DNA from 4 places in the Streptomyces sp. NPDC041200 genome. Region 2 is predicted to be linked to each of the others. Evidence: riboswitches for the same ligand, from Rfam matches in the RefSeq annotation. Region 2 holds a riboswitch; each other region holds the start of a gene.
What was found. A riboswitch is a leader RNA that binds a small molecule or an ion and turns the genes downstream of it on or off. The one in region 2 is predicted to bind cyclic di-AMP.
Positions count from the first base shown of each region.

Region 1: linked by a shared signal. The riboswitch ahead of ACZ6CL_RS32295 (transglycosylase family protein) and the one ahead of ACZ6CL_RS26255 (M23 family metallopeptidase) in region 2 are both predicted to bind cyclic di-AMP.
Region 3: linked by a shared signal. The riboswitch ahead of ACZ6CL_RS08945 (C40 family peptidase) and the one ahead of ACZ6CL_RS26255 (M23 family metallopeptidase) in region 2 are both predicted to bind cyclic di-AMP.
Region 4: linked by a shared signal. The riboswitch ahead of ACZ6CL_RS30415 (M23 family metallopeptidase) and the one ahead of ACZ6CL_RS26255 (M23 family metallopeptidase) in region 2 are both predicted to bind cyclic di-AMP.

Region 1 covers NZ_JBVIZF010000022.1:79,340-83,827, forward strand. Annotated here, with positions in the region: gene eno (phosphopyruvate hydratase) at 1-698, opposite strand, end outside; gene ACZ6CL_RS32295 (transglycosylase family protein) at 813-1,487, opposite strand; cyclic di-AMP (ydaO/yuaA leader) riboswitch at 1,494-1,660, opposite strand; gene ACZ6CL_RS32300 (transglycosylase family protein) at 1,915-2,880, opposite strand; gene ACZ6CL_RS32305 (cytochrome P450 family protein) at 2,994-4,274, opposite strand.
Region 2 covers NZ_JBVIZF010000013.1:95,803-100,290, reverse strand. Annotated here, with positions in the region: gene ACZ6CL_RS26260 (GntR family transcriptional regulator) at 1-534, opposite strand, end outside; gene ACZ6CL_RS26255 (M23 family metallopeptidase) at 735-1,526, opposite strand; cyclic di-AMP (ydaO/yuaA leader) riboswitch at 1,539-1,701, opposite strand; gene ACZ6CL_RS26250 (M16 family metallopeptidase) at 1,893-3,278, opposite strand; gene ACZ6CL_RS26245 (M16 family metallopeptidase) at 3,299-4,488, opposite strand, start outside.
Region 3 covers NZ_JBVIZF010000002.1:819,770-824,257, reverse strand. Annotated here, with positions in the region: gene pcrA (DNA helicase PcrA) at 1-1,868, opposite strand, end outside; cyclic di-AMP (ydaO/yuaA leader) riboswitch at 2,052-2,229, shown strand; gene ACZ6CL_RS08945 (C40 family peptidase) at 2,237-3,427, shown strand; gene ACZ6CL_RS08940 (L,D-transpeptidase) at 3,488-4,204, opposite strand; gene ACZ6CL_RS08935 (hypothetical protein) at 4,395-4,488, opposite strand, start outside.
Region 4 covers NZ_JBVIZF010000019.1:9,878-14,365, forward strand. Annotated here, with positions in the region: gene ACZ6CL_RS30410 (aldo/keto reductase) at 1-41, opposite strand, end outside; gene ACZ6CL_RS30415 (M23 family metallopeptidase) at 193-1,365, opposite strand; cyclic di-AMP (ydaO/yuaA leader) riboswitch at 1,377-1,506, opposite strand; gene ACZ6CL_RS30420 (PP2C family protein-serine/threonine phosphatase) at 1,795-3,057, opposite strand; gene ACZ6CL_RS30425 (hypothetical protein) at 3,321-3,680, opposite strand; gene ACZ6CL_RS30430 (DUF6227 family protein) at 3,833-4,488, opposite strand, start outside.

The DNA of each region.
Region 1 (4,488 bases), on a different contig from region 2:
TAGCCGGCCTTCTTGATGGCCTCGACGATCAGGTCCAGGGCGTCCCGGTTGGAGTCGAGGTTCGGCGCGAAGCCGCCCTCGTCGCCGAGGCCGGTGGACAGGCCTCGCTCCTTCAGCACGCCCTTGAGGGTGTGGTAGACCTCGGCGCCCCAGCGCAGGGCCTCGGAGAAGGACTCCGCGCCGACCGGCGCGATCATGAACTCCTGGATGTCCACATTGGAGTCGGCGTGCGAACCGCCGTTGAGGATGTTCATCATCGGGACCGGCAGCAGATGCGCGTTCGGACCGCCGAGGTAACGGAAGAGGGGCAGGTCGGACGCCTCGGAGGCGGCGTGTGCCACGGCAAGGGAGACGCCCAGGATGGCGTTGGCGCCGAGCGAGGACTTGTCCGGGGTGGCGTCCAGGTCGAACATCGCCTGGTCGATCAGGCGCTGCTCGGTGGCGTCATACCCGACCAGCTCGGGGCCGATCTGCTCGATGACGGCGAGGACGGCCTTCTCCACGCCCTTGCCGCCATAGCGGTTCTTGTCGCCGTCACGGAGTTCGAGGGCCTCGAAGGCGCCGGTGGAGGCGCCGGACGGGACGGCGGCACGGCCGGTGCTGCCGTCGTCGAGGCCGACCTCGACCTCGACCGTGGGGTTGCCTCGCGAGTCGAGGATCTCGCGAGCTACGACGACGTCGATGGACGGCACGAGGATCTCCTTCGTATGGGTCTTCGGTAGCAGCATGAGCCTAACCGCACCGAAGCCCCGGCGGGGTGCACCGTGGGGGCGGCGCACCCGGCCGGGGCTCGTTGACTACGGTGTGGCTGCTCAGCTCAGGTGCAGCTGCTGGCCGGGGAAGATCAGGTCGGCCTTCTGGACGACGTTCTTGTTCAGCTCGAAGAGCTTCTTCCAGCCGCCCTTGACGTCCTCCGTCTTGGCGATCTTGCCAAGGGTGTCACCGGCCTTGACCTTGTACTCGCCGTCGCCCTTCTTGATCGGGCCGCGGGCCTGGTCGCGCGCGGCGTGCTCGGGCGCGCTGCGCGGCGCGGCCTTCGGCTTGGCGGACGGGGCCGGCTGCGCGGAGTCGGACTGGCTCTGCTGCGGCGCGGACGGAGCCGGGGCGGCCGGGGCGCCGCCGGAGGTCAGGCCCTTGCCACAGACCGGCCAGGCGCCCTTGCCCTGGCTCGCGAGGACCTTCTCGGCTACCTGGATCTGCTGGGCCTTACCGGCCTTGTCTGCGGTGGGAGCGAAGGCGGTACCGCCGTAGGCGGCCCAGGTGGAGGAGGAGAACTGCAGGCCGCCGTAGTAACCGTTGCCGGTGTTGATCGACCAGTTGCCGCCGGACTCGCACTGCGCGACCTGGTCCCACTGGGAGCTGGTGGCGGCAGAGGCGGACGTCGCACCGATGAGCGGGGTGGCCACGGCGGCTCCGGCGAGGCCGACGAGCGCGGTGATGCGAGTGGCCTTGGACGGACGACGGTGCTTGCCCTGAGCATTGGACATGTTCGTTCGTTTCCTCACCGACGCCTACGAGGTGAGCTGTCGGGTTCGGGCGTGAGTTGCCCGGCTGGGTGCGGGGACCGCACCCTGCTTCACCCCTAGCCGTTCGGCCGATTCCGCTGGCCTCCCGGCACTTACCTTGGGTCCCCCGCTCCTGCCTTCGGCGCTGGCGCGTCGGTACCGGACGACCGCCGGCAGGACTCGGCGTGACGGTCGACGGTGCTCGTTGTGGCGAGCGGAAAGACGTTAAACACACGTCCGGGAAACGTTCAAACACCCTTATCGCAGCGAAGAGGGCGGTTATCGATCTCACCCGACCCACATCGGCGCAGGTGGGGCCGGGTGCGGAGAGACCGGACAGGACGGACGGGCCGGAAAATGTGACGAGAGGTATGTCTCACCGGAGCCAGATCGGGCAAATCACCCCGAACTACCGGCCCTTGATGGTGAGGTCAAGTCGCTGACCAGGGAGAATGAGATCCGGGTCGGTTCCGATGAGGTTCTCGTTGGACGCGTAGAGCCGACGCCAGTCGGCGCCCAACTCCTGCTTTTCGGCGATTGCTGAAAGGTTGTCACCCGGACGCACTGTGTAGCCGCCATCCGAGGGGTTTTCGGCGCGGTCGGTACCGCCACGCGAGGCATGGCCGCTCGGCCGCTCATCCCGGTCCCGGTCGCCCCGGTGCTTCCCCGAGGAGCCCCCGGAGCCGCTCTCGGTGGCGGAGGGGGTCGGCGAGGGGTCGGAGGTGCTGGACGAGGGGGACGGGGAGGGCGCGTCGTCGTCCGGCCCGTCGGGCGAGGCGGAGGCGGAGCCTTCGGACTGCTCCGGCCGCTCCGGCCCGCCGGACGCGTCCGGCGAGCCGGGGGTGTGCGACGCGCGGGGCGTGTCCGTCGCGCCGGGCGCCTTGCCGGACGAGTCGCCGCCCCGCCCGTCCGAGTCGCCCGAGCCCTCCGAGTCGCCGCGCTGGGCGTCCTGCCGGGGCGGAGGTGCCGTACTGCCCGGGTTCACGTCCGGGGCGTCGTCGCCGTCGCTCAGCCCGGCGTTCAGCGCGCAGCTGGGCCACGCGTCGGGGCCGCGGTCGCCGAGGATCGACTCGGCGACGGATATCTGCTGGGAGCGGCTGGCGAGGTCGGGGCGCGGGGCGTAGCTCGTGCCTCCGTACTTCTTCCACATGTCGAGGGTCAGCTGAAGACCGCCGTAGAAGCCGTTGCCCTCGTTGGCGCTCCACATCCCGGCGCTCTCGCACTCGGCGACCTGGTCCCACGTGGAGGCGGGGGCGGCCTGGGCGCCGGTCGCTCCGAAGAGCGGGATGGCGATGCTCGCACCGGTCACCCCCGCCGCGATGACGATGGCCGGAGCCTGGCGGGGGCGGCGGTGACGTCCGTTCCCGGAAAGCATGCGAATCGCCTCTCGTGTGGGGGCTCGTTTGTCGGTTGAACATAGCGACGCCACACGATCATCACAAGCCGGTGTATCCCAGGTCACGCCACGGTCACGCGGCTGACCGGATGTCACTTTTCCCAGGTCACCGGGAGGGTGCGCAGCCCGCGCATGATGAGTCCGCCGCGCCAGCGCAGTTCGTCCGGCTCCGCGCCGAGCCGGAGGCCGGGGATGCGGCGGAGCAGGGTGGCGAGGGCGGTCTGCGCCTCCAGGCGGGCCAGCGGGGCGCCCAGGCAGTAGTGGATGCCGTGGCCGTAGCCGAGGTGCTGGTTGTCGGTGCGGGCGAGGTCGAGGGTGTCCGGGCCGGGGAAGCGCTCGGGGTCGCGGTCGGCGGCGGCGAGCACCACCAGGACCGGTTCCCCCTCGCCGATGTGCTGCCCGCCGATGGTGACCGGCTCGGTGGCGAACCGCCAGGTGGCCATCTCCACCGGGCCGTCGTAGCGCAGCAGTTCCTCGACCCCGGTGGCGAGCAGCCCCTCGTCCCCTTCTTCTGCTTCTTCCAGGTGTTGCTGGAGCCGGGCGCGCTGGTCGGGGTTGCGCAGCAGCGCGTAGAGGCCGTTGCCGATGAGATTGACGGTCGTCTCGAACCCGGCGAACAAGAGGATGAAGGCCATCGCCGCGGCCTCGTTCTCGGTGAGGTGGTCGCCGTGGTCGCTGGCCCGGATCAGATCGGAGATGAGGTCGTCGCCGAGCGCGGCACGCTTCCGGTGGATCAACTCGGCCAGATACGCGCGGATCCGCTTCACCGCGCGGGCCACACCGCCGCGCGGGCCGCCGCCGTGCCGGATCATCGTCGCGGCCCAGTCCCGGAAGTCGTCCTGGTCCTCGCGCGGGACGCCGAGCAGATCGCAGATCGCGTAGATGGGGAGAGGAAAGGCGAACTCGTGGATGAGGTCCGCCTCTCCCCGGTCCGCGAAGGCGTCGATGAGGCCGTCGGTCAGCTCGCGCACCCGAGGGGCGAACGCGGCGACGCGGCGCGGGGTGAACGCCTTGGAGACCAGCCGCCGCAGCCGGGTGTGGTCCGGAGGATCGATATTGAGCAGATGTGTCATCAGATCCGCGCGCTGCTCGCCCGGGATGCCCACTTTGCCCCGGGCGTGAGCGGACTCACTGTGCCGCTGGGGGTTCTTCGACAGCCGGGCGTCGGCCAGGGTCTGCCGGGCGTCGGCGTACCGGGTCACCAGCCAGGCCTCGACCCCGCTGGGGAGCGTGGTCCGATGCACGGGGGCGTGCTCGCGTAGCCAGGCGTACGCGGGGTAGGGATCGGTGGCGAACTCCCAGGTGAAGAGGGTGGGAGCGGGGGTAGGACAAGGCTGATCGGGCACGCCCCGACGATACCGGCCGCCGCTCATGGATTCCGATACGCCGCTTATCGGAAGTAAATCCATAACGCGCAAGTAAAGCCAATTAATGTCGATGCAATTCGACGACCATCTCCACACACCCTCCACGATGCGCTCACAGCGCGCGGCGATTGCCCGAAATCTGATGGCTGTGACCCTCGCCCTGAGTGACCTGCGGCGCACTCCGCCCAGGCCTCCGGCGCATGCGCTGACGTCGCCCAAT
Region 2 (4,488 bases):
CGCGGCCTGCCGGGCCGGATCCACCGCGTACACCCACGCCGTCTTGCGCCGCAGCTGCACCAGCAGACCCGACAGGCTCGGGCTGCCGGACGCCTGGGCGAGCGTCTCGTGGAACCAGTCGCCCAGCGAGCGCAGCTCGCCCAGCCGACCGCGCTGGGCCCGCTCCTGGCCGAGCCGGACCAGACCGCGCAGCACCTTCAGATGCCCCTCGGTGCGGCGCTGGGCGGCCTTGGCGGCACCCAGCGGCTCCAGCAGCGCCCGGATGTCCAGGAGGTCGGCCGCCTCCTTCTCGGACGGCTGCGCGACGCACGCGCCCGCATGCCGCCTGGTCGTGACGAAGCCCTCGGACTCCAGGGTGCGCAGCGCCTCGCGGACGGGCACCCGGGAGACCCCGTAGCGCCGGGCCAGCAGCTCCTCGGCCAGGCGGCTGCCGGGCGGATAGGCACCGGAGATGATGTCGTCACGGATCGCCGCGCACACCGCATGCGCCGAAATCCGGCGACCGCCCTGGAGTGCGGCCGTATCCCCGCTCATTTCCGGTCCCGCATTATCGAACCTCCGCCTCAACCCCGCGAAACGCATCCGCTTGACGCGCGTTCAGCGACTCTATTCGAAGCTGCCGGGATTTCCGATGGGCGAAGGAAATTCAGGGATATTTTTTGGTCACAGCGGCGCATCACGCCGAAGGCCCCGTCCGGAGCGGACGGGGCCTTTCGACAAGAGTGGGCGACGGGTCAGAGGTTGACGCCGTGCGAGCGCAGGTACGACAGCGGGTCCATGTCCGAGCCGTACTCCGCGGTGGTACGGGCCTCGAAGTGCAGGTGCGGGCCGGTGACGTTGCCGGTGGCGCCGGACAGGCCGATCTGCTGGCCGGGGGTGACCTTCTCGCCGACCGAGACGCCGACCGACGAGAGGTGGCCGTACTGGGTGTAGGTGCCGTCGTTCATCTTGATGACGACATTGTTGCCGTAGGCGCCGCCCCAGCCCGCCTCGACGACCTCGCCGGAGCCCACCGACTGCACCTCGGTGCCCGTGGAGGCCTGGAAGTCGATCCCGGTGTGACTGCCGGAGGACCACAGGCCGCTGGACGCCGCGTAACCGGTGGAGACGGAGGAACCGTCGACCGGCGAGACGAACGTGTTGAGGCGCTTGCGCTCGGCCTCACGCGCGGCGCGCTCCTTGGCATCGCGCTCCGCCTTGGCCTTCTTCGCGGCGGCCTCGGCCTTCCGAGCGGCCTCCTGGCGGGCCACGGCCTCGGCCTTCGCCTTGGCGGCGGCGGCCTCGGCGGCGCTCTCCTGGGACTGGGCCTGCGCGTCGATCTGGTCGGAGAGACCGTCGCCCATCACCATCGCCTGGCGGAGACCGGTGTCCTGGGCAGACGCCTCGCCGGTCGCGGCGAGGGCGGGGCCGGCGATCCCGGCTACGACGCCCGAGGCGACCGTGGTGATGCCAGCGATGTTCGCGCCGGTGCGGACGGCGGTCTGGCTGGGACGTCGGTGCTTCCCGGCGGCACGGGTGAACGCCATGGTGTGGCGCACTCCTTTCCTTCCTCTCGCCTACCGGGTTAGCTGACGGGTTCGGAGCAGGAAGGTCTCCTACGGGCCCCTCCCCCGGCCGGGGAAGGCGTCCGATTCACCCCAGGGACGTTTGGGTCCCCGGCTCCCCTGGCACTCGCACCATGGGACTCGGCGATGGCTGTCCGTGCCGCGGGTGCGGCGGTATCCGGCGAACAGCCGCACTGACGCTAGACGGGCCGTGTTTCGATCACCAAACGGTTACGGGTTTTTGTTGTTCTCGCCACAAACCAAACGCCCCGCGAATCGGACATATGGGAGGACCCCGGCGTCTCACTTGACGCCAGGGTCCTTGTGGGGGTGGTGCGTTGAGCGGCCTCAGCCGGCGATGACGGTCACCTCTCCGATGCCGAGCGCCTTCACCGGCTCCTCGATCCGGGAGGCGTCACCCACGAGCACCGTCACCAGCCGGTCGGCCGGGAAGGCGCTCACGACCGCCGCGGTCGCCTCCACCGTCCCCGCGTCGGCGAGCCGTGCGTACAGCTGCGCCTGGAAGTCGTCCGGCAGGTGCTGCTCGACCTGGTCGGCGAGGGTGCCCGCGACGGCGGCGGCCGTCTCGTACTTGAGCGGGGCGACGCCGACGAGGTTCTGCACGGCGACATCGCGCTCGGCGTCCGTCAGCCCCTCCTCCTTCAACGTCCGCAGCACCGTCCACAGGTCCTCCAGAGCCGGGCCGGTGACCTCGGTGGCCACCGAACCGCTGATCGCCAGCAGCGAGGCGCCCGCCGAGCCGCCGCCGGCCGGCGAGGGCGGCGTCGAGCGCAGCACCTGGCCGAAGGCGCGCACCCCGTAGGTGTAGCCCTTCTCCTCGCGCAGCACCCGGTCCAGCCGGGAGGTCAGGGTGCCGCCCAGGCAGTAGGTGCCCAGCACCTGGGCGGGCCAGACGCGGTCGTGGCGGTCGGCGCCGACGCGCCCGAGGAGCAGCTGGGTCTGGACCGCGCCGGGCCGGTCGACGATCACCACACGGCCGGTGTCGTCGGCGATGACCGGCGGGACCGACCGCTGCGGGGCGGGGCCGCCGGTCCAGGCGCCCAGGGTGTCGGCGAGCGCCTGGTCGAGGTCGACCCCGGCCAGGTCACCGACGATGACCGCGGTCGCGGTGGACGGCCGGACATGCGCCTCGTAGAAGGCCCGCACCGCCGCGGCGTCGATGCCCTCGATGGTCTCCTCGGTGCCCTGGCGCGGCCGGGACATCCGCGACTCGGTCGGGAACAGCTCCTTGGCCAGGGCCATCGAGGCGCGGCGGGCCGGGTTGGCCAGCTCGTGCGGGATCTCGTCCAGCCGGTTGCGCACCAGCCGCTCGATCTCGCCGTCGGGGAAGGCGGGGGCGCGCAGGGCGTCGGCGAGCAGACCGAGCGCCTTGGGCAGCCGGGAAACCGGCACCTCCAGGGAGACCCGGACGCCGGGGTGGTCCGCGTGGGCGTCCAGGGTGGCGCCGCAACGCTCCAGCTCGGCGGCGAACTCCTCGGCGGTGTGCTTGTCGGTGCCCTCGGACAGGGCGCGCGACATGATCGTGGCGACGCCCTCCAGACCGGCCGGCTCGGTGTCCAGCGGGGCGTCCAGGTTGATCTCCACCGCGACGACCTGCTGGCCGGGGCGGTGGCAGCGCAGCACGGTCAGCCCGTTGGCCAGCTCACCGCGCTCGGGCGCCGGGAAGGCCCACGGCTTGGGGGCGCCACCCTGCGGCTGCGGGTGGAAGGTCATGGTGGCGGTGACGGCGTCGCTCACTGGGCCGCCTCCCCTTCTGCGTCGGTGTCGGCGGCTTCTGCGGCATCGGCCTGGTCGGCGTCGTCGGCGCCCTGGACGGGCTCGTAGACCAGCACGGCGCGGTTGTCGGGGCGCAGCCGCGCCGCGGCCACGGCCCGCACCTCCTCGGCGGTGATGTCCAGCACCCGGCCCACGGCGGTCAGGGCCAGCTGCGGGTCGCCGAAGAGCACGGCGAACCGGCACAGCTCGTCGGCGCGGCCGCCGACGGTGGCCAGCCGGTCCAGCCACTCGCGCTCGATCTGCGCCTGGGCGCGCTCCATCTCCTGAGGGGTCGGACCCTCCTCGGCGAAGCGGGCCAGCTCCTCGTCGACGGCGGCCTCGATGCCGGGCACCTCGACCCCGCCGGAGGTCTTCACGTCCAGCCAGCCCAGCGACGGCGCGCCCGACAGCCGCAGCAGGCCGAACCCGGCGGCGACGGCCGTACGGTCACGGCGCACTAGGCGGTTGTGCAGCCGGGAGGACTCGCCGCCGCCGAGGACGGTCAGCGCCAGGTCGGCGGCGTCGGCCTCGCGGGTGCCGTCGTGCGGCAGCCGGTAGGCGGCCATCAGGGCGCGGGCCGGGACCTCCTCCTCCACGACCTCGCGCAGCTGCCCGCCGATGACCTCGGGGAGCGTGCCGTCGCGGGGCGGCCGCTTGCCCTCGTGGGAGGGGATGGTGCCGAAGTACTTCTCGATCCAGGCGAGCGTCTGCTCGGGGTCGATGTCACCGACGACGGACAGCACCGCGTTGTTCGGCGCGTAGTACGTGCGGAAGAACTCCCGGGCGTCCTCCAGGGAGGCGGCGTCCAGGTCGGCCATCGAGCCGATCGGGGTGTGGTGGTACGGGTGGCCCTCGGGGTAGGCCATGCCGACGAGCTTCTCGAAGGCCGTGCCGTACGGCACGTTGTCGTACCGCTGGCGGCGCTCGTTCTTGACGACGTCCCGCTGGTTCTCCAGGCTCTCCTCGTCCAGCGCGGTCAGGAGGGACCCCATCCGGTCCGCCTCCAGCCACAGCGCCAGCTCGACCTGGTGGGCGGGCATCGTCTCGAAGTAGTTGGTGCGCTCGAAGCTGGTCGTGCCGTTGAGCGAGCCGCCGGCCCCCTGGACCAGCTCGAAGTGACCGTTCCCCGTCACCTGGGCCGAGCCCTGGAACATCAGGTGCTCGAAGA
Region 3 (4,488 bases), on a different contig from region 2:
ACCTGCTCCAGGAACTCCGCGAGCGTGCCGGGGTTCTCCTCGCCCCGGTCCTGCTCGAACTCCAGGGCCACGGACGCCAGCTCCTGGAGGTTCTCGATGCGGGTCTCGTCCTGCGGGTCGGTGGACGCCTGCAGCTCCGCCAGATAGCCGGTGCGCTCCAGCACGGCCTCCAGGACGGTCGCCGGGCCCGCACCCGACTCCACGATGGTCCGCAGCTCCTCCATGAGCGTGTTGAACCGCTTGACCGCGTTCGCCGAGCGGGCGGCCATGCCGTACGCCTCGTCGACGCGGCGCAGCGCCTGCGGGAAGGTGATCTTCTCGCGCGACGCGAGCGCGTCGATCATCGCTTCGGCACGGTCGCCGATGCCGCGCTTGGGCACGTTCATGATGCGGCGCAGCGGTACGGCGTCCTCGGGGTTGGCCAGCACGCGCAGGTACGCGAGGACGTCGCGGACCTCCTTGCGCTCGTAGAAGCGGACGCCGCCGACGACCTTGTACGGCAGGCCGACCCGGATGAAGATTTCCTCGAAGACACGGGACTGGGCGTTGGTGCGGTAGAAGACCGCGACATCCCCGGCCCGGGCGTCCCCCGCGTCCGTCAGCCGGTCGATCTCGTCGGCGACGAACTGGGCCTCGTCGTGCTCGGTGTCGGCGACGTAGCCGGTGATGGTGGCGCCGGTGCCCGCCTCGGTCCACAGGTTCTTCGGGCGGCGGTTCTCGTTGCGCTCGATGACGGCGTTGGCCGCGCTCAGGATGGTCTGGGTGGAGCGGTAGTTCTGCTCCAGCAGGATCGTCCGCGCGCTGGGATAGTCCTCCTCGAACTGGAGGATGTTACGGATCGTGGCGCCCCGGAACGCGTAGATCGACTGGTCGGCGTCGCCGACGACGCACAGTTCCCCGGCCTCCATCTCGTCCGTGTCCGTGCCGACCAGCTCGCGCACCAGCGTGTACTGAGCGTGGTTGGTGTCCTGGTACTCGTCGACCATGACGTGCCGGAAGCGCCGGCGGTAGTGCTCGGAGACGTCGGGGAACGCCTGGAGCAGGTTGACCGTGGTCATGATGATGTCGTCGAAGTCGAGGGCGTTGGCCTCGCGCAGCCGCGACTGGTACATCGCGTACGCCTCGGCGAGCGTCTTCTCGAAACCGTCCGCCGCCTGACCGGCGAAGGTCTCCTCGTCGATCAGCTCGTTCTTCAGGTTGGAGATCTTGGCGCTGAACGACTTCGGCGGGAACTTCTTCGGGTCGAGGTCGAGATCCCGGCACACCAGCGCCATCAGCCGCTTCGAGTCGGCGGCGTCGTAGATCGAGAACGATGAGGTGAAGCCCAGCTTCTTCGACTCGCGGCGCAGGATGCGCACGCACGCGCTGTGGAACGTCATCACCCACATGGCGTTCGCGCGCGGGCCGACCAGCTCCTCGACCCGCTCCTTCATCTCGCCCGCGGCCTTGTTGGTGAAGGTGATGGCGAGGATCTGGCCGGGGTGCACATGGCGGGTGCCGAGCAGATACGCGATGCGGTGGGTGAGCACCCGGGTCTTGCCGGACCCGGCCCCCGCGACGATCAGCAGCGGCGAGCCGGTGTGCTCCACGGCGGCCCGCTGCTGCTCGTTCAGCCCCTCCAGCAGCGCCGCCGGGTCGATGGCGGGGCGGGGCGCGCCGTCCCGGTAGTACGCCTCTCTGGGGCCGCTCGGCACCGGAGCGTCGAAAGCGCCCGTGAAGAGGTGGTGCGGCACCTCTTCGCCGCCGGAATCACCGGGGTCACCGGAACCACCGGCCGGGCCCGGGTGTGCGGAATCCTCGGGCGGCGGGGGCTCCTCGTCCGGAGGCCCGAGGTTCGCCAGGAAGCTGTCGTCAAAGAGGCTGCTCATCGCTCACCGAGTCTAGGGCGCCACACTGACAGCCTACGCATGGACCGCGTAGGGATGTCACGAAACGGTTTCGGGCATATCGGCCAACAGCCTTCACAGGAGCCCCACGAGTTGGCTACGGTCCTCCCTCAGGCAGCCCGTACACCCGTCGGCGAACCGCGTCGGCCCGGGCGGCCTCCGCCGAGTCCGGCCACGCCCAAAGCGCCCGGAGCCGGGGACCCAACAACGCAACACCGGGGTGAATCGGCCCGAGCGGCGGTACGACGCGTACGACACGTCGTCCCTCCACAGAGGCCGTAGGGCAACCTTCCGTACCGCCCGAACCCGACAGCTAACCCGGTAGGCGGTCCACGGAAGGAGCGCCTCCCTTGGCGTCGCACCGCAAGCCGCGGACCCGAATACCCACCTACGCCTCGTCCACCGGGCGCCGCACGGCCGTCGGATTCACCACCGCCGCCCTCGCCTCCGTCACCCTCCTCTCCCAGACCGCGAACGCCGCCCCCGGTGACCCGAAGCCCGGCGCCACGCAGTCGATCGAGGCGGTCAAGGAGAAGGTGGACTCGCTCTACCACCAGGCGGAATCCGCCACCCAGCACTACAACGCCGCCAAGGAGCGCTCCGAGCAGCAGCGCACCAAGGTCAACCGGCTGCTGGACGATGTCGCCGAGAACACGGAGAAGCTCAACGAGGCCCGCCGCACGCTCGGCACCTACGCCGCGGCCCAGTACCGCAACGGCGGCATGACCTCGAGCGCCGCGAGCCTGCTGTTCTCCAACGACCCGCAGGACCTCTTCGACCAGTCCCATCTGATGAGCCGGATGGCCGGTTCACAGAAGCGGGCCGTCGACGACTTCCAGACGCAGGCGGCGAAGGCCGCCAAGCAGCGCAGCGAGGCCGCCCGGAGTCTGGCGTCGCTGACCGAGACCCAGGAAGAGCTGAAGACCAAGAAGAAGTCCGTTCAGGACAAGCTCGCGCAGGCCCGGCGGCTGCTGGCCAGCCTGACCGCCAAGGAGAAGGCGCGGCTGGCGGCGATCGAGAAGAAGAAGGCCGAGGAGGCGCGGCGCAAGGCCGCCGAGCTGGCCGAAAAGCAGCGGGAGGCGGCGGCCGAGGAGAAGCAGCAGGAGCAGGAACAGCAATCGAGCGGCGGTTCCTCTTCCGATTCCTCCTCCGGTTCCGGTTCCAGCACCGGCTCGTCCACCCCCACGAACGGCACCAAGGCCGCCAAGGCGATCGACTTCGCCGAGTCCCAGCTGGGCAAGCCGTACGTCTGGGGCGCCACCGGCCCCAACTCCTACGACTGCTCAGGGCTCACCCAGGCCGCCTGGAAGGCCGCCGGTGTCTCGCTGCCGCGCACCACGTGGGACCAGGTGAAGGCCGGTACGCGCGTCTCGACCTCCGAACTCAAGCCCGGTGATCTCGTCTTCTTCTACGACGACATCAGCCACGTCGGGCTCTACATCGGCGACGGCATGATGATCCACGCCCCGAAGCCGGGGGACGTGGTGAAGAAGGCGCCGATCACCGAGATGCCGATCTACGGGAGCGTGCGGCCCGCGTAAGCCCTCTGCCGCCGCGAGCGGTGTGGCCGCCCGCGCATCGGGCAGCCACACCGCCCCAGGTCACGTGCCCGGCTTGCGCCCGTACACGTACACGTCGTCGCCGTTCCGCAACAGGCTCCAGTACTTCTGCGCGTCACCGGAGCGCATGTTGACGCAGCCGTGGGAGCCGGGCGGCGACCACACGCTTCCCGCGATGGAGTGGAAGGCCTGGCCTCCGTCGAAGAACTGGCTGTACGGCATGGCCACGTCGTAAATCGTCGACCAGTGGTCCTTGTTCCGCCAGTAGATCTTCTTCAGTCCGGTGCGGGTCTCGTACTTGTCCCGTCCGGTGCGCACCGGCACGGGGCCGAACACCAGCCGTGAGCCGTCCTGCACCCAGCTGAGCTGGCGGGTGAGGTCGACGCAGGCGATGCGGCCCTTGTTGGTGGGGCACTTGCGCGCCGCGTTGGGGTTACGCCCCGCCGCGTTCTGCGCGTTGATCAGCTTCATGACGCCCCAGGTGACGGGGCCCGCGTAGCCGATGGTCGGGCTGATGCCGTGGTTGACCTGGAACCTCTGCGTCGCGCGGCAGTCCCCCGAGGACTGCCGACCGTCGACGGGACGACCGAGGAACTTCTCCACCTGCTTCTGATACGGACCGGTGCCCGCCGTGCACGACGTCGCCGCCTGCGCCGGTGCCGCACCGAGTGCGACGGTCAGCGGCACCACCATGCCCGCCATGCCCAACGCGACCGCCGTGCGGCGGCGCCATGCCGCGAATCTTCCCTCTGCCCCCATTGCGCGCTCCCTCCGGGCTTGCCCTTGACGGGTAAGACAGTCGAAGGGTGCGTCGGGTTGCGCTTACAGGTGCGATTTCCCCCATTCCGCCCCTTCGCACCCCCTGGTCGGGGGTCCGGCGGCATGAGACAAACTGATGGACTGTCAGGTCCAGAGGTCCGGACGATCAGGCAGACGATCAGGCAGAGGATCAGGTCCAGAGCACGGCGATGAAGATGTTCACCGTCGTCAGCGCGCCGACCGCGCCGAACACCGCGGGCTCCACCTTCTCCTCGTCCCGCTTC
Region 4 (4,488 bases), on a different contig from region 2:
ACGGACAGGCTGCCGATGTTCTTGCGGGTCGTCTCAGTCATACATACATACAGCGTCTCCGACGGGCCCGTGTATTCCGGTGGCGGCGGGGCGGCGGTAAGACGGACCGGCGGCCCTGGCGTCAAGGGGGGAGAGAGCGCCAGAGCCGCCGGAACGAGGGGCCGTCGCGGCGGCGACGGCCGGATCAGGGAGTCACGGGTTCAGCCCGTGGTCGCGCAGCCAGGTCAGCGGGGCGATCGGGGAGCCGCCGCCCGGCCGTACCTCCAGGTGGAGGTGGGGGCCCGTGACGTTGCCGGTGGCGCCGACGCGGCCGATGGTCTCGCCCGAGGACACCTTGCCCGAGGTGACGACCATGGACGACAGGTGGCAGTACCAGATCTCGGTGCCGTCATCGAGCTTGAGCACGATGCGGTAGCCGTACGAACCGGCCCAGCCCGCCTGGGTGATGGTGCCGCCGCTCACCGCCTTGACCGGGGTGCCGGTCGGGGCGGCGAAGTCCTGGCCGGTGTGGTCGGCGGACCAGATGTCGCCGGCCTGGCCGAAGCCCGCGGTCAGGGTGTACGAGGCGACGGGGAGGGTGAACCCGGCGGAGGTGGAAGTGGAGGACTTGGCGGGGGCGTCGGCGGCCTTGGCCGCGGCGGCCTTCTTCTCGGCCTCTTCCTTCGCCTCGGCGGCCTCGGCGGCCTTCTTCTTGGCGGCGGCCTCGGCCTTCTTCTGCTCCGCCAGGTCGCGGGCCTTGGCCGCGGCCTTCGCGGCGTCGTCGGCGGCGGCCTTCGCGGCGGCGCGCGCCGCGGCCTCGCGCCGGTCGTCGTCCGCCGCGGTCTGCTGGCTCTCGGCCTGCTGGAGGATACGGGTGCGCAGCGCCTCGCCCGAGTCGGTACCGCTCGTGGCGAGGGTGGCCGCGGCGGGCTGGGCGGAGTCCTGGTCGTCGGCCATCAGGGAGCCGATGCCGGGCAGGTCCTTGGCGGCGGGCAGCTGGGCCTTGACCTCGTCGGCGACGTGGGCGAGGTCCGGCATGGAGATCGGTGGGTTCGGCCGGTCCTTGGCGCTCGCCATGCCGCCCGCGCCGACCGCCGCGATGACGCCGACGCCGAGCACGGCACTGCTGCGGGCCATGGTGCCGCCGCGCGGCTTGACGACGCGGTGCCTGCCGCGCAGCGGAGCGATGGACTCCTCGGTGGGGTTCCACTCGTCCCAGACGGCTTCCTTGCCTGCGGACGGCTCATCTGGTTCGGCACCGAGGCCGACTGCGGGGCGGGCGCCGGCTCCGGCGTCGAAGCCGACTCCGTACGCGGTCGCGGTGCCGATGCCGGTACCGGACGAGCGGTACGGAGCTTCGTCCAGTACGGACCTGTTGGACGCCACCGGGGCGCACTCCTTTCCTTCCCTCTCGCCTACCGGGTTAGCTGACGGGTTCGGAGCAGGAAGGTCTCCTACGGGTCAGGTTCGACCCGATTCACCCCAAGGTGGTGGTTCCCCGGTTCCCTGGTGCCGCGACTGTTGCTGCCGTGGTGCGTGGTGGTGCGTGGTGCTCAAGGTGGTGCTGTCGCTGCACGTAACGGGATTCGGCGACGGCGCACGGTGCCGCCTCTGCGACGGCTGTGCCGACCGCGCTGCGTTATCGAACGTTAATAGAGAGCGCGACATGATTCCAAGCTCTTCTGAAGAATTCGCGCAGCTTTGGCATGAACTTAGTAACCAAGGAAGGACAGATGGGGGCGTTTCACCCCACTTGAAAAGGGATGGCAAAAACCTCCGGCGGGCTGATCGTGTGTCAATCGTTATGCGCGCGCGTCACGGTTGGCTACGGTCCGTGTCCGGAGCGGGGGGTGTCGTTCCGTTCGGCGCCGTTCCGTTCGGCGCCGTTCCGTTCGGCGCCGTTCCGTTCAGGCCGGGCGGGCGCCGCACCGCGAGCAGTGCCATGTCGTCCGAGGTCTCCCCGCCCGAGTGCAGCGCGACATCCTCCACCAGCGCGTCGAGCATGCCGCCCGGTCCGGTGAAGCGGCGGCCGCGCAGCCGCTCCTCGGGGACGTAGAAGGTGCCGTGCCGGTCGCGGGCCTCGGTCACCCCGTCCGTGAACAGCAGCAGCGTGGCGTCCTCCGGAAACCGCAGCTCCGTCACCCGGTCGGGCCACGCGCCCAGTTCGCCCATCCCCAGCGGCAGCGCGGGCGTCTCCGGCTGCAGTGGGCGCACCTCACCGTCGCCGGGCAGCAGCAGCGGCGCGGGGTGGCCGCGGTTGATGAGGCGGAGGGTGGAGTCGCCGCGCGGGATCTCGCCGAGGACGGCGGTGGTGAACCCCTCGAACGCCTCCAGCTCGGCCCGCCGGGCGCCCTCGCGCCGCAACGCCCGCTCCAGCCGTCCCGCCAGCCCCTCCAGCGTGGCCTCCTGCTCGGCCGCCTCCCGGAACGCGCCGATGAGGACCGCGACGACCTCCACCGCCTGCAGCCCCTTGCCGCGGACGTCCCCGACGATCAGCCGTACCCCGTGCGGGGTGTCCTGGACCGCGTACAGGTCGCCGCCGATCGCGGCGTACCGCTCGGCCGCCACATAGCGCGCCGCGACGTCCAGCCCGGCGATACGGGCGGGCGGTACGGGCAGCACGGCCCGCTGCGCCGCCTCCGCGATGCCGCGCGCCGAGGCCAGCCGCCGGTCGCCGCGGCGGACGACGCGGTTGATCACGAGCGCGAGCAGGGCGACGGTGGCCACGGTGGCGATCTCGGTCGCGGCCTGGGTCGGGTCCCGTACGCCGTGCAGCTCCGCCAGCAGGCAGACGGCGGTGAGGGCGAGGACCGTCGTGACGATGGTCTGCCGCAGCGGGAAGAGGGAGGCGGCGACCAGCGGGGCCGCGGCGAAGAAGGGGGACGCGGTGTACGGGGCCGGGGCGGCGAGGTCGAAGGCGACGCCGCCGAGCAGGAGGAGGGCGGGGGTCCACGGGGCCAGCTGGCGCCCCGGCGAGGCCCGGACGGCCTCCTCGGCCGTGATGAGACCGGGGGCCGTGCCCGAGGAATCGGGGGCGGCGGGCGTACGGGCGCCCGGACGAGCCCTGCTCCCTCGCACCCGCGCCACCGGCCTGTCTCGCTTTCCCTGGTTCGTGGCCCCGTCCATCAGACTTCCGGGTGCCGGGCCGCCGTGCGAGTCGATGGCGGCCATGTGGGTGCGTCAGAAGTGCTTCGCGGACGGGGCGTGGTTGTGCGGGGGTTGACGGCCCCCGGGTGCCCTGCGGCCCCGGATGGCGTGCATCCGGGGCCGCAGGGTGAGCCGTGGCGTTCGCCGGGGCTCGGTCAGCCGCGGCCGTGGCCGCCACCTTGGTGTTCGTCGCTTCAGGGGGTGCCGAGGGCGATGTTGGAGCACTTGCTGCCGATGTTGATGTCACCCGTCGGGGCGAGCGCGGCGGCGCCGGTGATCGGACCGGTGGCGGTGTCGCAGTCGTTGCTCTGGACGGCCGCAGTGCCGTTGGTGAAGTTGATGCAGTCGGAGGCGATGTTGAGATCGCCCGCCGGAGCGGCCACGGCGCCCTGGATGATGGCGCTGGTCGCGGTGTCGCACGCGTTGGTCTGGATCGTCCCGAAGGGGTCGAAGCCCCCGCCACCGTAACCGTGGGCGGACGCTCCAGCCGCACTCCCCAGGACCAGGGCGCCTGCCGCCACGGTCAGGACAGCAACCTTCTTGCCGATGTTCACGAGATTTCCTCCAGAAGAGCTGAATCCGCGGAAAACCACACATTGCGATTCAACGAAAGGACATCCGCGACACCGGGGAGGCGCGCACGCACTTCACCCGATGGGCCCACTGTCGGACTATTCGGAAGCCAGCGCGTCAGGGATCGACGCCGTCAGAGATCGACGCCAAGGGCGCGGGCGTGGCGGTCGGCCGCCAGCTCCGCCGACACCTCGTCGAGGTAGACCTCGCACACCAGCCGCCCGTCCCGGGTCAGGTTGTGCTCCAGCTCCCACAGCACGATCTCGTCCCCGCCCGCGAGCAGGAAGGCGTGTTCGTAGAAGCGGCACCAGGTGGCGTCGGGGCCGCCGGAGCGGCGGCGCGGCTTGGGGGCGAGGGCGATGTCATGGGCGAAGGCGGTCATCAGCAGCCGCTCGGTCTCCTCCCCCGGCCGGTCGGGGTTCTCCGCGCGGCGCAGGACGCGGCGGGCGTGGTCGGCCGAGTTGTCGGCCACGTACGCGCGCTGGACGCCCGGGGGCTCGGCAGCCTGGAGCAGTTGGTCCGGCAGCCACAGCGGTAACCCGTCCAGCTCTTCCCAGCGGGCACCGCCGATGCAGCGGTGGACGCGGCCCTCGGCGAGCGCGAGGGCGCCCTCGTCCGCGTACAGCTCGAAGAGCGGGTGCTCCTCCGGGCCGGTGTTGTGCTCCAGCTCCCACAGCAGCAGGCTGCTGCCGTCGGGCAGCAGGAAGACATGCCGGTACGTCGTATAGCCACGCGGACCTGACGGCTCGTTGCACTGCCGGCAGGAACGCAGCTCGGACTGGTGCATCA